Regions from separate parts of the Streptomyces sp. NPDC020898 genome, predicted to be linked through region 2. Evidence: riboswitches for the same ligand, from Rfam matches in the RefSeq annotation. Region 2 holds a riboswitch; each other region holds the start of a gene.

Region 1 (4,295 bases), on a different contig from region 2:
GCCGGTGGCGGCGACGGCGTACTGGAGCGAGTTCCCGATCGCGGCGATCGGCGCCACCAGGAAGATCCCGGAGTCGTCGCTGGTGAGCGCCCTGTAGTAACCAAGGCCGGCACCCCCGGGCGTACCGAACGACCGCTGCACGAGCACGCCGAGCGGCAGCACGAGCAGCAGGGCGATACTCGCCAGCACCCCACCCAAGAGCGCCCATTGCCCCCGGCCGCGCGGCCGGCGCGCTGTCGTCTCCGGCGCCACGAGCCGCAGGGCGCTCTCCCGCCGCCGTACCGTCCCGGCGTGCACGGCGAGGATCGCGCCCACGGCCACGAACTGGACGATCGTCAGGACGGCGGCCGTCCCGAGGTCGAAGATCTCCGAGGTCTGGCGGTAGATCTCCACTTCGAGGGTGGCGAAGGTCGGCCCGCCGAGGATCTGCACCACCCCGAAGGACGTGAACGTGAAGAGGAAGACCATGAGCGCGGCGGCGGCGACAGCGGGCCCGAGGGCGGGCAGGGTGACCCGCCGCCAGGCCGCGAACCGCGAGGCGCCGAGCATCCGCGCGGCCTCCTCCTGCCGCGGATCGAGCTGCGCCCACAGCCCTCCAACGGTCCGTACGACGACGGCGTAGTTGAAGAAGACATGCGCGAGCAGGATCGCCCACACGGTCGTGTCCAGCCGTATGCCCCACAGCTCGTCGAGCAGCCCGCCGCGCCCGACCAGCGCCAGGAACGCCGTACCGACGACGACCGTCGGCAGCACGAACGGCACGGTCACCACGGCCCGCAGAATCTGCTTGCCCCTGAAATCGAAGCGCGCGAAGACATACGCGCCGGGGAGCGCGATCAGCAGCGTGAGCACGGTCGACGCGAGCGCCTGCCAGGTGGTGAACCAGAGGACGTGCCGGATGCCGGAGTCCCCGAGCACCTCCCCCACCTGCCCGAACCGCCAGACCCCGTCGACGTGGAGACCGCGCGCGACGATCGCGGCGACGGGGTAGGCGAAGAAGAGCGCGAAGAAGACGACGGGCAGCACGAGCAGGGCGCCCCGCAGAGCAGCGCCCTTCCCGCGCGCGGCCACATCGGCCGCTTCGCCTGCTTCCGCTCCTGCGGCTACTTCAGTACGAGCGATGTCCACGCCTTGACCCACTGGTCACGGTGTTCGGCGATCTTCGCGGGGTCCATGGTCTCGGGGTCCTTGGCCTGCGGCCCGAACTCGGTGAACTCGGCGGGCACCTGGGCACCCTCCCGCACGGGGTACACGAACATGTTCAGCGGCATGTCCTCCTGGAAGGTCTTGCCGACAAGGAAGTCGAGCAGCGCCTTGCCGCCCGTGCCGTTCTTGGCGTTGCTCAGTAGCCCGGCGTACTCGACCTGCCGGAAGCAGGTGCCGGTGGCGACCCCCGTCGGGGCGGTGGCCGGCTTCGGGTCGGCGAAGATCACCTCGGCGGGCGGCGAGGAGGCGTACGAGACGACGAGCGGCCGGTCGCCCTTGGCCTTCTTACCGCCGGCCGACCCGGAGAACTCCTCGTTGTAGGCCTGCTCCCACCCGTCGACGACCTTCACGCCGTTGGCCTTGAGCTTCGTCCAGTAGTCGACCCAGCCGTCGTCGCCGTACTTGGCGGCGCTCCCGAGCAGGAACCCGAGCCCGGGAGAGGAGGTGGAGGCGTTCTCGGTGACCAGCAGATTTTTGTACGCGGGCTTGATCAGATCGTCGAGGGACTCGGGCGGGGTCAGCTTGTGCTCGCTGAACCAGGCCTTGTCGTAGTTGACGCAGATGTCACCGGTGTCGATCGGCGTGACCCGGTGCTTGTCCTGGTCAGCCCGGTACGCGGGCAGGATCGCGCCGGCGTCCTTCACCTCGTACGGCTGGAAAAGCCCGTTGTCGAGCGCGCGGGAGAGCAGGGTGTTGTCGACGCCGAAGAAGACGTCGCCCTGCGGGTTGTCCTTGGTCAGGATCGCCTTGTTGACGGCCTGCCCGGCGTCGCCGTCCTTGAGGACCTTGACGGTGTACCCGGACTGCTTCTCGAAGGCGGCGAGGACGCCCTTCGAGACGGCCCACGAGTCATGGCTGATGAGGGTGACTGTCTTGGACTCGGCAGCCGAGCCGCTGCCCCCGCCGTCCTCGGACCCGCACGCGGTCAGCGTGACAAGGCCGAGCCCGACGGCCACGGCCGTGACCTGCCTGGTGATGCTCACTGGAATTTTCCTCCTGGGATGACCAGGAAGAGACGCGGCCCTGCCCGCGACCCGACGGACGGGTCCCGGGCAGGGCGCAACAGCAAGAGTGATGACCGAACTTCCTACCCAGAATGACCTGGGCGAGGTTCAGAGGGTCTGCGGCCCACCAATGTGATCTGGCTGCCGCACTCTCAGCGCTGTGGCGCTCCCCTGTCGGAATATGAAGATATGTATGTACGGCGTAAGACTACCGCTCGGTGGCCGCGAGCTGCCCGCACGCCCCGTCGATCTCCTGCCCCCGGGTGTCCCGAACGGTGACGGGCACCCCGTGGGCGGCGATCGCCTCGACGAACGCCTTCTCGTCCTCGGGCCGCGAGGCGGTCCACTTCGACCCCGGAGTCGGGTTCAGCGGAATCAGGTTGACGTGCACAGGCTTGCCCTTGAGCAGCCGCCCGAGCCGGTCCCCACGCCAGGCCTGGTCGTTGATGTCCCGGATCAGCGCGTACTCGATGGACAGCCGGCGCCCCGACCGGGCCGCGTACTCCCACCCTGCGTCGAGAACCTCCCGCACCTTCCACCGCGTGTTGACGGGCACGAGGGTGTCGCGCAGCTCGTCGTCGGGGGCGTGCAGGGAGATGGCGAGGCGGCACTTGAAGCCCTCGTCGGAGAACCGGTGGATGGCCGGTACCAGTCCGACGGTCGAGACGGTGATCCCACGCTGCGACAGCCCGAGCCCGTCCGGCTCGGGGTCAGTCAGCGCGCGGATGGCACCGACGACCCGCTTGTAGTTGGCGAGGGGCTCGCCCATGCCCATGAACACGATGTTGGAGAGACGCGCAGGACCGCCAGGAATCTCGCCGTCCCTCAGCGCCCGCATGCCATCGACAATCTGATGCACGATCTCGGCGGTGGACAGATTCCGGTCCAGCCCCGCCTGCCCGGTCGCGCAGAACGGGCAGTTCATCCCGCAGCCGGCCTGCGAGCTGATGCACATGGTCACCCGGTCCGGGTACCGCATGAGCACCGACTCGACGAGCGTCCCGTCGACCATCCGCCACAGCGTCTTACGCGTGGTCTCCTGGTCGGTCGACAGATGACGGACGACCGTCATCAGCTCCGGAAGCAGCGCCTCCTGGAGCTTGCCGCGCGAGGCGGCCGGAATGTCCGTCCACTCGGCCGGATCGTGCGCGAACCGCGCGAAGTAGTGCTGCGAGAGCTGCTTGGCACGAAACGGCTTCTCACCGATCGCGGCAACCGCCTCTTTACGCTCAGCGGGCGTGAGATCGGCGAGATGCCGCGGCGGCTTCTGAGCTCCGCGCGGGGCGACGAATGTGAGTTCTCCGGGCTTAGGCATGGCTGTACCAGTGTCGCAGATCGAATCGTGTGACCTGGTGCGCGAGCCGGGGTGGGTGGTCGTCGTTGGTCGTCTCTGGTCGTCATGGGCCCCCTCGGACGGCCCACAGGCGGCCCGCACGCCATAGTCGGAGGGTGCGTCTGTGCTGGTAGAGCCCGTGCAAGTTCTACCGGTCGGGTACAGCTTGTCCGACTCTACGAGACGGGCCGCTGGACAGACGGACCGCCCATGGGCCGGCCCTCAGTCAGGCGGGGTGCGCGCACGGCGGTGAACGGTGGCGTCCCGCTGAGTGGTGTAGCCGGTCGTGGCTCGGGAACGCGCGGGTGACGGTGGCCTCTGCCGCCCACGCGATCCGCTACTGGATGACCTCGTAGATCTCCTTGTAGCCGGATACCGCGTTGCTGTTGAGCGTATCGATCAGTGACTGGGCGTTGGGATCCACGAAGGAAGCTCGCTCCATGGAGAAGTACTGGTCGAGGCTGTCGAATTCCCATTGGCAGACGACCGTATCCATGGGACCGGCGTAGTCGACGTAGATTCGCCGGTTCGCGTACCCGGCCTCCTCAAACATCTTGGTGAGGGTCTTGAACGCCGCCACGATCTCCGGCGCCTTCCCGCGTTCAGCTTGGTAGACCTCGCGCATCATGTACATGATGTGACCCTGCTTTCCTGCTCGAGCAGTAATCGAACTAACCAAGCGCTACTTTTTCATGCTAAGTCAGCAAAATGCCGCCGCCATGCCGAGCGAGGTCCGGCTATCAGCAGCGTGA
Region 2 (4,295 bases):
CGGGACCGACGCGACCAGGCCGATCGAGCCCACCAGCGTCCGGACGATCTCCGCCGCGACGAGTTCGCTGTTGGCGACCGTACCGACGCTGCTCTGCGCGATCGAGAAGAGCAGCAGCAGCGGCAGGGCGGCGCCCGCGTAGGCGAGGACGAGAGTGTTGACGACGGATGCGATGTGGTCGCGACCGATACGGATGCCGGCGCGGTACAGGCCGCGCCAGCCCATCGTGGGATTGGCCTCGTGCAGCTCCCAGACCGCCGATGTCTGCGTCACCGTCACATCGTCGAGGACACCGAGCGAACCGATGATGACGCCCGCGAGCAGCAGACCGCTCATGTCGATGGACGGGTACAAGCCATGGATCAGACCGGTGTTGTCGTCCGTGTTGCCGGTCAGCGCGGCCCAGCCGATGAACAGTGAGCCGAGGACGCCGATCAGCACCAGCGAGATCAGGGTGCCGAGCACCGCCACCGACGTACGGGCCGACAGGCCATGGCACATGTAGAGCGCGATCAGCATGATGGCGCTCGCTCCGATCACTGCCACGACCAGCGGATTCGAGCCCTGGAGAATCGCCGGCAGGATGAAGAGGGTCAGCACCATGAAACTGGCGGCCAGCGCGACCAGCGCCATCACACCGCGCAGGCGTCCGACGGCCACGACGGCGAGCGCGAAGATGCCGGCGAGCAGGGCCAAGGGGAGCCTGCGGTTCACGTCGGTGACCGAGTACTGCAGGTCCCTCGGAGCGGAGGGCTCGTAGGCGACCACGACCTTCTGATCCTGGTGCAACTGCCGTGACTGGTCGGGCTGGACGATCTCCGTGAAGGTACGGCCCTTGTCGTCACCGGTGTCGACGCGGATCGTCGCCCTCTTGCAGTCGCCGGTCGCCTGCTGCTGCGCCGAGGAGCCCTCGGCGGTGGACGTGTCGCCGGTCGGGGTGCCCCCCGAGGCGTTGACGGACTTGCAGTCCACCGCGACGACCTTGGTGACCGTGGCCTCCTGGGTCTGCCGGTCGAAGCCGACGCCGGTGCGCTCGTGGCCCGGGGCGCCCCCGGGCCACAGCACCACGAGCCCGACCACGACCGCTGCGGCGAACGGGATCAGAATCGCCCCGATGATCTTCCGCAGATGGCGAGAGGCCGGGGCGGCCGGGCCATGGCTGTGACTGTGGCCGTGCGACTGACCGTGGCCGTCGTCGGATCCGTGGGCGTCATCGGGTCCGGGGCCGTGCCCGCCCCCCTGCCCGCCACCCGCTCCGGGTCCGCGTCCACCGCTGGAACCGCCGCCGGGTCCGCCGCTGTACCTGTCGCCCGGGCCGTTCCCGTGTCCATGGCCGGCGCCTTGCCCCGGGACGGATCCGTGGTCGTGCCCACCGCCACCGCCCGTGCCGGGACCAGGACCTGGTCCGTCACCGGATACGGGAAAGGGGTCGAACTGACCGGTTCCGGGCCCCTCGGCTCCGAACCCCGGGCCCTGGTCGCCCGGGCCCGTGCGGCCGCCCTGACCCGCACCCGCTCCGGGCCCGTAGCCGCGATCGATCCTCCGCCCGGGCCCGTACCCGGGACTGCCACTCGGTCCGGTCGCCCCGCCGGCCCCGCCTGTTCCTGCGCCGGGCCGGGACACGCCACCGAGGCCGCCGGGGCCATCGCCGGACCGGAGCCCGCGTTCCTGGCCGGTGCCGCCGCCGTTTCCGCTGTCCTGCCCGGAGCCGTGTCCGGCACCGCTTCGGCGCGGTGGCTCGGAGGGCGGGTACGGGGGTCCTTGCGTCGTGGTCACCGCCCGATCATCGCAAGAACGACAGGGGCCCTCTGTTCACCTCGCCCAAATTGGCGCTAGCGTGGAGGCACCTTTGCACACGCGGGAGCTCGGAGCACCGGGCTGAGAGGGCGCTGACCTCCGTCTTTGCCATGTTTCACGTGGAACACGTGAAACGAGTGATGTTTCACATGAAACATCGGCAGACGGATTCCGCTGCGTCGACCGCTGAACCTGTTACCGGGTAATGCCGGCGTAGGGAGTAGGTCTCATGACCATCAAGGACACACGCACGCCTGCCTCCAGCCAGGACGAACAGCCCCCTCAGGGCGAACAGTCCCAGGAGGCCGGGAAGTCCATCGGCTGGCACAAGGGGTACGTCGACGGCTCGCGCCCCGACCTGCGGGTGCCGGTCCGTCAGGTGCATCTCACGAACGGGAAGTCGGTCACCCTGTACGACACCTCGGGCCCGTACACCGATCCGCTGGTCGACACCGACGTCCGCAGGGGGCTGGCGCCGCTGCGCGAGAACTGGATCATCGCCCGCGGCGACACCGAGGAGTACGCGGGCCGGCCTCTCCGCCCGGAGGACGACGGGATCAAGCACACCTCGCCGCGCGGCGGGCTCAGGAACCTCGACGCGGTGTTCCCGGGACGGCCCCGGCAGCCGCGCCGGAGCCGGGACGGACAGGCGGTGACGCAACTCGCGTACGCCCGCCGCGGGGAGATCACGCCCGAGATGGAGTTCGTGGCCGTCCGGGAGAACGTCGACCCCGAGGTGGTCCGTGAGGAGATCGCCGCCGGGCGTGCGGTGCTGCCCGCCAACGTCAACCACCCGGAGATCGAGCCGATGATCATCGGCAAACGGTTCCTGGTGAAGGTCAACGCCAACATCGGCAACTCCGCGGTCACTTCCTCCATCGAGGAAGAGGTCGAGAAGATGACCTGGGCGACGCGCTGGGGCGCCGACACGGTCATGGACCTGTCCACCGGCCGCAACATCCACACCACCCGCGAATGGGTACTGCGCAACTCCCCCGTTCCCATCGGCACGGTGCCGCTCTACCAGGCGTTGGAGAAGGTGGACGGCAGGGCCGAGGAACTGACCTGGGACATCTACAAGGACACGGTCGTCGAGCAGGCCGAGCAGGGCGTGGACTACATGACGGTCCACGCGGGCGTCCGCCTGGCGTACGTACCGCTCACCGCGAACCGCAAGACCGGCATCGTCTCGCGCGGCGGCTCGATCATGGCGGCGTGGTGCCTGGCGCACCACAAGGAGTCGTTCCTGTACGAGAACTTCGAAGAACTGTGCGAAATCCTCGCCACGTACGACGTCACGTACTCGCTCGGCGACGGCCTGCGGCCCGGCTCGATCGCGGACGCCAACGACGAGGCACAGTTCGCCGAGTTGAGGACGCTCGGGGAACTCAACACGATCGCGAAGCGTTTCCATGTACAGACGATGATCGAAGGCCCGGGACATGTCCCGATGCACAAGATCAAGGAGAACATCGACCTACAGCAGGAGATCTGCGATGAAGCTCCGTTCTATACGCTCGGCCCGCTGACGACGGACGTCGCGCCTGCGTACGACCACATCACTTCCGGTATCGGTGCCGCGATGATCGCCTGGTGGGGCACGGCCATGCTCTGCTACGTCACGCCCAAGGAGCACCTGGGCCTGCCCAACCGTGACGACGTCAAGACCGGCGTCATCACCTACAAGATCGCCGCCCACGCAGCCGACCTCGCCAAGGGGCACCCAGGTGCGCAGGAATGGGATGACGCGCTCTCTGACGCCCGCTTCGAGTTCCGGTGGGAGGACCAGTTCAACCTGGCCCTCGACCCGGACACGGCCCGCCAGTTCCACGACGAGACCCTGCCTGCCGAGCCCGCCAAGACGGCCCACTTCTGCTCGATGTGCGGGCCGAAGTTCTGCTCGATGAAGATCTCGCAGGACATCCGACGCGAGCACGGCAGCACGCCGGTGGAGATCGAGCAGGGCATGGCGCAGAAGTCGAAGGAGTTCGCGGCGGCCGGCAACCGGGTGTATCTGCCGATCGCGGACTGAGGCGCCCTCCGGCGCCGGTCGATGACGGTGGCCGGTCCGTGGCGGTTCGCGTCTCCGAGGGGGAGCGGGTTCCGGGTCGTTCGCAGGGCGTCTCGGAGACGCGGGCGGTCACGGGTGGGCAGGGAGGATCGCGGAGGGTTCCGGTGCGAGCGGTAACGGAAGGGACAAGAACCCCCGTTCCTTGATCGTTCCTCTCTAACCTCCGTGCCATGGGCGGAATCGACGTGGGCAATGGCGTGGTGGGAGCCGTACTCGGCATCGTGTTCGCGACGCTGTTCCAACAGCCGTTGCAGGATGCCTGGTTCCGGCTGCGGAAACGGTGGGGCAGCGCGGTGCGGGGGCTGCGCAGGCGGGAGGAGAGCAGCCCGGCCTGGCGGTCGTTCTCCCTCGGGCCCCTGCACACCTCCGCCCTGATCGTCGAAGGGGACGGTGACGTGCCGATCGCCCCCGAGGACGTGCATGTGCA
Region 3 (4,295 bases), on a different contig from region 2:
CCCCAGCCCCGACCCGATCGGAGACCCGAGCGGCATGATCGCGGCGCACCCCACGTCCTCCAGCTTGCGAGCCAGCACAGGGTCGTCATTGGTGTACGGCAACACCGTGAACCCGTCCTCCACCAGCACCTCCGCCGCGTCCAGCAACTCGATCGGATCGGGCAGCAGCGTCCGCTCGTCGGCGATGACCTCCAGCTTCACCACGTCCGTACCGAGCGCCTCCCGGGCCAGCCGGGCCGTCAGCACGGCCTCCCCGGCGGTGAAACACCCGGCGGTGTTGGGCAGCACCCGGATGCCGAGCCGCTCCAGCACCGACAGCACGGACCCGTGCACCGAAGGATCGACGCGCCGCATCGCGACGGTCGTCAACTCCGTGCCGGAGGCCACCAGCGCCCGCTCCAGTACGTCGAGGCTGGGCGCACCCCCCGTACCCATGATCAACCGGGACGTGAAGGACGTACCGCCGAGGACAAAGGGATCGTCGGCCATGGTTCAGCCTCCTTGGACGGCGGTGAGGACCTCGACGCGGTCTCCCTCGGAGAGGCGGGTCGACGACCACTGCGCGCGCGGGACGACGGTTTCGTTGAGTGCGGCGGCCACACCGGAGGGCGCCGCGGTGAGGGACCGCACGAGCAGACCGAGAGCCGTACCCGGGACGATCTCCCGCGGCCGGCCGTTGACCAGGATGTTCACGTGACCGTTCATGCGAGCTGCTCCGTGAGTACGGCGTCGGTGCGGTCGTTCGCGCCGAACCGCCGGGGGGTGAAGGCCCGGGCCTCGTCCGGCAGTTCACCGGTGACCAGGGCATGCGCCAGGACGTCGCCGGTGACCGGCGTCAGCAGCACACCGTTGCGGTAGTGCCCGGTCGCCAGCAGCAGCCCCGGCAGTTCCGTGGGGCCGAGCAGCGGAGCGTTGTCGGGGGACCCGGGGCGCAGTCCGGCCCGCGTCTCCGTCAACGGCAACTCGGTGATCCCCGGGACGAGTTCGTGGGCGTCGCGCAGCAACTCGTACACGCCCCCCGCCGTGACCGTCGTGTCCCAGCCCAGCTCCTCGCTGGTCGCCCCGACGACCAGCTCACCGTTCTCGCGCGGCACCAGATAGACCTGGCTGCCGCGCACCACGGCCCGCACCGTCCGGCTCAGGAACGGCGCGTACCGCTTCGGCACGGTGAGCCGCAGCACCTGCCCCTTCACGGGCCGTACGGGCGGCAGTACGGCCTCAGGGACCCCTGCGAGCCGCCCGCTGAGGCTGCCGCCGGCCAGCACGATCGAACCGGCCGCCAGTTCGTCACCGTCCGAGACCGTGACCGACACGGCCCGCCCCCGCCGTACGTTGAGCCGCTCCGCCCAGGCCGGGCGCAGCACCACCCCGGCCCGTTCGCAGGCGGTGAGCAGCGCCCCGGCCAGCCGCCGCGGATCGATCTGGTGGTCGCCGTCCACCCGCAGCCCCCCGCGCACGCCCGGCGCGAGCATCGGCTCCAGGCGCCGGCATTCGCGCCCCGAGAGCCACTCCGATGTCAGGCCCGACCGGTGCTGCAGGGCGTGCAGTTCGCGCAGCAGGGCGCGGTCGTCGGCGTCGAGCGCGACGGCGAGCGTGCCGCAGCGGCGGTAGCCGAGGTCGTGACCGGTCAGCTCGGTGAGTTCGGCGACGAAGTCCGGATAGCGGCGGGCCGACTCCAGGTTCAGCCCCAGCAGGGTCTGCTCACCGTGGTGCAGCTCTGTGACGGCGGCCAGCATTCCGGCCGCCACCTGTGCGGCCCCGCCGCCCGGCGCGGGATCCACGACGGTCGTGGTGAACCCGCGCTGTGCGGCCCGCCAGGCCGTCACGAGCCCGATGACTCCGCCCCCGACGACCAGGACGTCTGAGGTGTGCGTACACGACATGGGCGTCCAGCCCCTCCCTTCGCCGGCATGACCCGGATCAGGTTCGTACGGTCGGAGGCCGCCAGCCTCCCTCTCAGCCCGGTGCGCCGGACTCCCGCGAGTGCTTACGCTGGTCAGCCTAGCTCGCAGAGCAACGCCCATGTAAGGGAGCCTTCGCCCGTGCCCCGTTCGCTCGACGGTCTCGTCCTCGCCCCGGTCGCGGACCAGGCCCCAGGCCAGGTGGGCACCCGCACCCGGTTCACGTACCACGAGAAGGACGGCGAGATCTGGGCCGAGTACACGGGCGGGGACGTCGTACGCGGGCATCTCGTCGGTACGCGGGAAGGTGACCGTCTCGATTTCCGGTACGTGCAGCTGAAGCACGACGGGACGACGTCCTCGGGCCACTGCGTGTCGCAGGTGCTCGAACTGCCGGACGGGCGGGTGCGGTTGGCGGAGACCTGGGAGTGGGAGTCGCAGCCGGGCAGCGGGACGAGCGTGGTGGAACAAGTGGGTGTGCAGTAGGTCACCGACCGCGCCCACTGACTGACAATTTGTCAGTTGTCTATGGTGATCGGGTGAGCGAGCAGACGCGGGAGACGCGGGACCGAGACGTGTCGCAGCCGCGGCGGGCAGTCGTCGTGGGTGCGGGCATGGCCGGGGTACAGACCGCGGTGGCCCTGCGGGAGCAGGGCTTCTCCGGCAGCGTGACGCTGATCGGAGCCGAACCCCATCAGCCGTACGACCGGCCGCCGCTGTCCAAGGCCGTCCTGCTCGGCACGGCGGAGGGCTCCGCCTTCGACATCGACTTCGAGGCCCTCGACATCGAACTGCTGCTCGGGCGTGAGGTGTTGGGTGTCCGCCCCGGCGAGCACGAGCTGGACACCGCGGACGGGCCCGTCCCGTACGACGCCCTGGTCCTCGCGACCGGCGCCGAACCGATCCGGCTGCCGGGCACCGAAGGCGTACCCGGTGTGCATCTGCTGCGCACCCTCGACGACGCCGAACGGCTGCGGCCCGTACTCGCGCGCCAGCACGACATCGTGGTCGTCGGGGCCGGCTGGATCGGCGCGGAGTTCGCCACGGCCGCGCGCGAGGCCGGCTGCGCGGTCACCGTGGTCGAGGCCGCCGACCGGCCGCTCGTGGGCGCCCTGCCCGCCGAGGTGGCCGCGCCGATGGCCGCCTGGTACGCCGACAGCGGCGCCTCGCTGCGCACCCGCGCGCGCGTGATGCGCGTCGAGCCCGGCGCGGTGGTGCTCGACGACGGCTCGCGGCTGCCCGCGGGCGCCGTCGTCGTCGGCATCGGGGCCCGCCCCGCCACGTCCTGGCTGACGAACTCGGGGATCGCCCTGGGTACCCACCGGGAGATCGTCGCCGACGACCACCTGCGCACCTCCGCGGCGGACGTGTACGCGGTCGGCGACTGTGCCTCCTTCCCTTCGGGAAGGTACGGCCGGCGCCTTCTGGTCCACCACTGGGACAACGCGCTCCAGGGGCCCCGTACGGTCGCCGCGAACATCATCGGAGAGGCCCCGGCGGCCTACGACCCGGTCCCGTACTTCTGGTCGGAGCAGTTCGGCCGCTTCGTCCAGTACGTCGGCGACCACGGGTCCGCCGACGCCACCCTGTGGCGCGGCGATCCGTCCGGCCCCGCCTGGACGGTCTGCTGGCTGCGGGAGGGCCGTCTGGTCGCCCTGCTGGCCGTGGGCAGGCCCCGGGACCTGGCCCAGGGCCGCCGTCTGATCGAGGCGGGCACCCTGATGGACCCCGCGATCCTGGCGGATCCGTCCCGGCCCCTGAAGGCGGCCACGGCCTAGCGCGACCGGGGTCGGGCGGCACGGCGACGGCGCAGGTGGCAGGGGCCCGGCTTCCGACTGTCAGTGCGGGATGGCAGGCTTGTGCCGTGACCCAGATTGACGCAAAGATCGACGCTCTCGTACCTGCCTGGCTGACCCTCCCCGACATCGCGGAAATGCTCGATATCGAGGTGACCCGCGTTCGGCAGCTGGTCAGGGAGGGCCAGGTGATCGCCGTACGCCGTGGTGAGAACCGCGCACTGCACGTCCCCGCCGCTTTCATCGACGCGGCCGAGCAGAAGGTCGTCAAGGGCCTCACCGGCACCCTGACGCTCCTGAGGGACGACGGTTTCTCCGACGAGGAGATGCTCGAGTGGCTCTTCACTCCCGACCCGAGCCTGCCCGGCACGCCCGCGCAGGCCCTCAGTGAGAATCGCGGCACGGAGGTGAAGCGCCGCGCCCAGGCGCTCGCCGTCTGAATCTGAACAGCCGCTCGGTGTGCGGACCACGCGGTCCGCGCGCCGCCACACAGGGGCGCGCCCGGGGAGAACACCCCGGGGCGCGCCCAGGGGGACACACGTATGCCCGAGACGACCGACATCGTGCTGCCCGGGGCGACCGCCGAGGCGGGCAGCGC

Evidence for each region. A riboswitch is a leader RNA that binds a small molecule or an ion and turns the genes downstream of it on or off. The one in region 2 is predicted to bind thiamine pyrophosphate.
Region 1: linked by a shared signal. The riboswitch ahead of ACH4TV_RS28775 (thiamine ABC transporter substrate binding subunit) and the one ahead of thiC (phosphomethylpyrimidine synthase ThiC) in region 2 are both predicted to bind thiamine pyrophosphate.
Region 3: linked by a shared signal. The riboswitch ahead of thiO (glycine oxidase ThiO) and the one ahead of thiC (phosphomethylpyrimidine synthase ThiC) in region 2 are both predicted to bind thiamine pyrophosphate.

Annotation. Positions count from the first base shown of each region.
Region 1 is NZ_JBIRRV010000010.1:44,733-49,027, forward strand. Features, by position in the region: gene ACH4TV_RS28770 (ABC transporter permease) at 1-1,128, opposite strand, end outside; gene ACH4TV_RS28775 (thiamine ABC transporter substrate binding subunit) at 1,104-2,189, opposite strand; TPP riboswitch at 2,273-2,393, opposite strand; gene rlmN (23S rRNA (adenine(2503)-C(2))-methyltransferase RlmN) at 2,419-3,525, opposite strand; gene ACH4TV_RS28785 (hypothetical protein) at 3,881-4,177, opposite strand.
Region 2 is NZ_JBIRRV010000004.1:254,658-258,952, reverse strand. Features, by position in the region: gene ACH4TV_RS15565 (YibE/F family protein) at 1-1,539, opposite strand, end outside; TPP riboswitch at 1,848-2,034, shown strand; gene thiC (phosphomethylpyrimidine synthase ThiC) at 2,027-3,829, shown strand; gene ACH4TV_RS15555 (hypothetical protein) at 4,039-4,295, shown strand, end outside.
Region 3 is NZ_JBIRRV010000001.1:297,070-301,364, reverse strand. Features, by position in the region: gene ACH4TV_RS01360 (thiazole synthase) at 1-489, opposite strand, end outside; gene thiS (sulfur carrier protein ThiS) at 493-693, opposite strand; gene thiO (glycine oxidase ThiO) at 702-1,883, opposite strand; TPP riboswitch at 1,881-1,991, opposite strand; gene ACH4TV_RS01345 (hypothetical protein) at 2,043-2,387, shown strand; gene ACH4TV_RS01340 (NAD(P)/FAD-dependent oxidoreductase) at 2,441-3,679, shown strand; gene ACH4TV_RS01335 (Rv2175c family DNA-binding protein) at 3,766-4,137, shown strand; gene thiE (thiamine phosphate synthase) at 4,240-4,295, shown strand, end outside.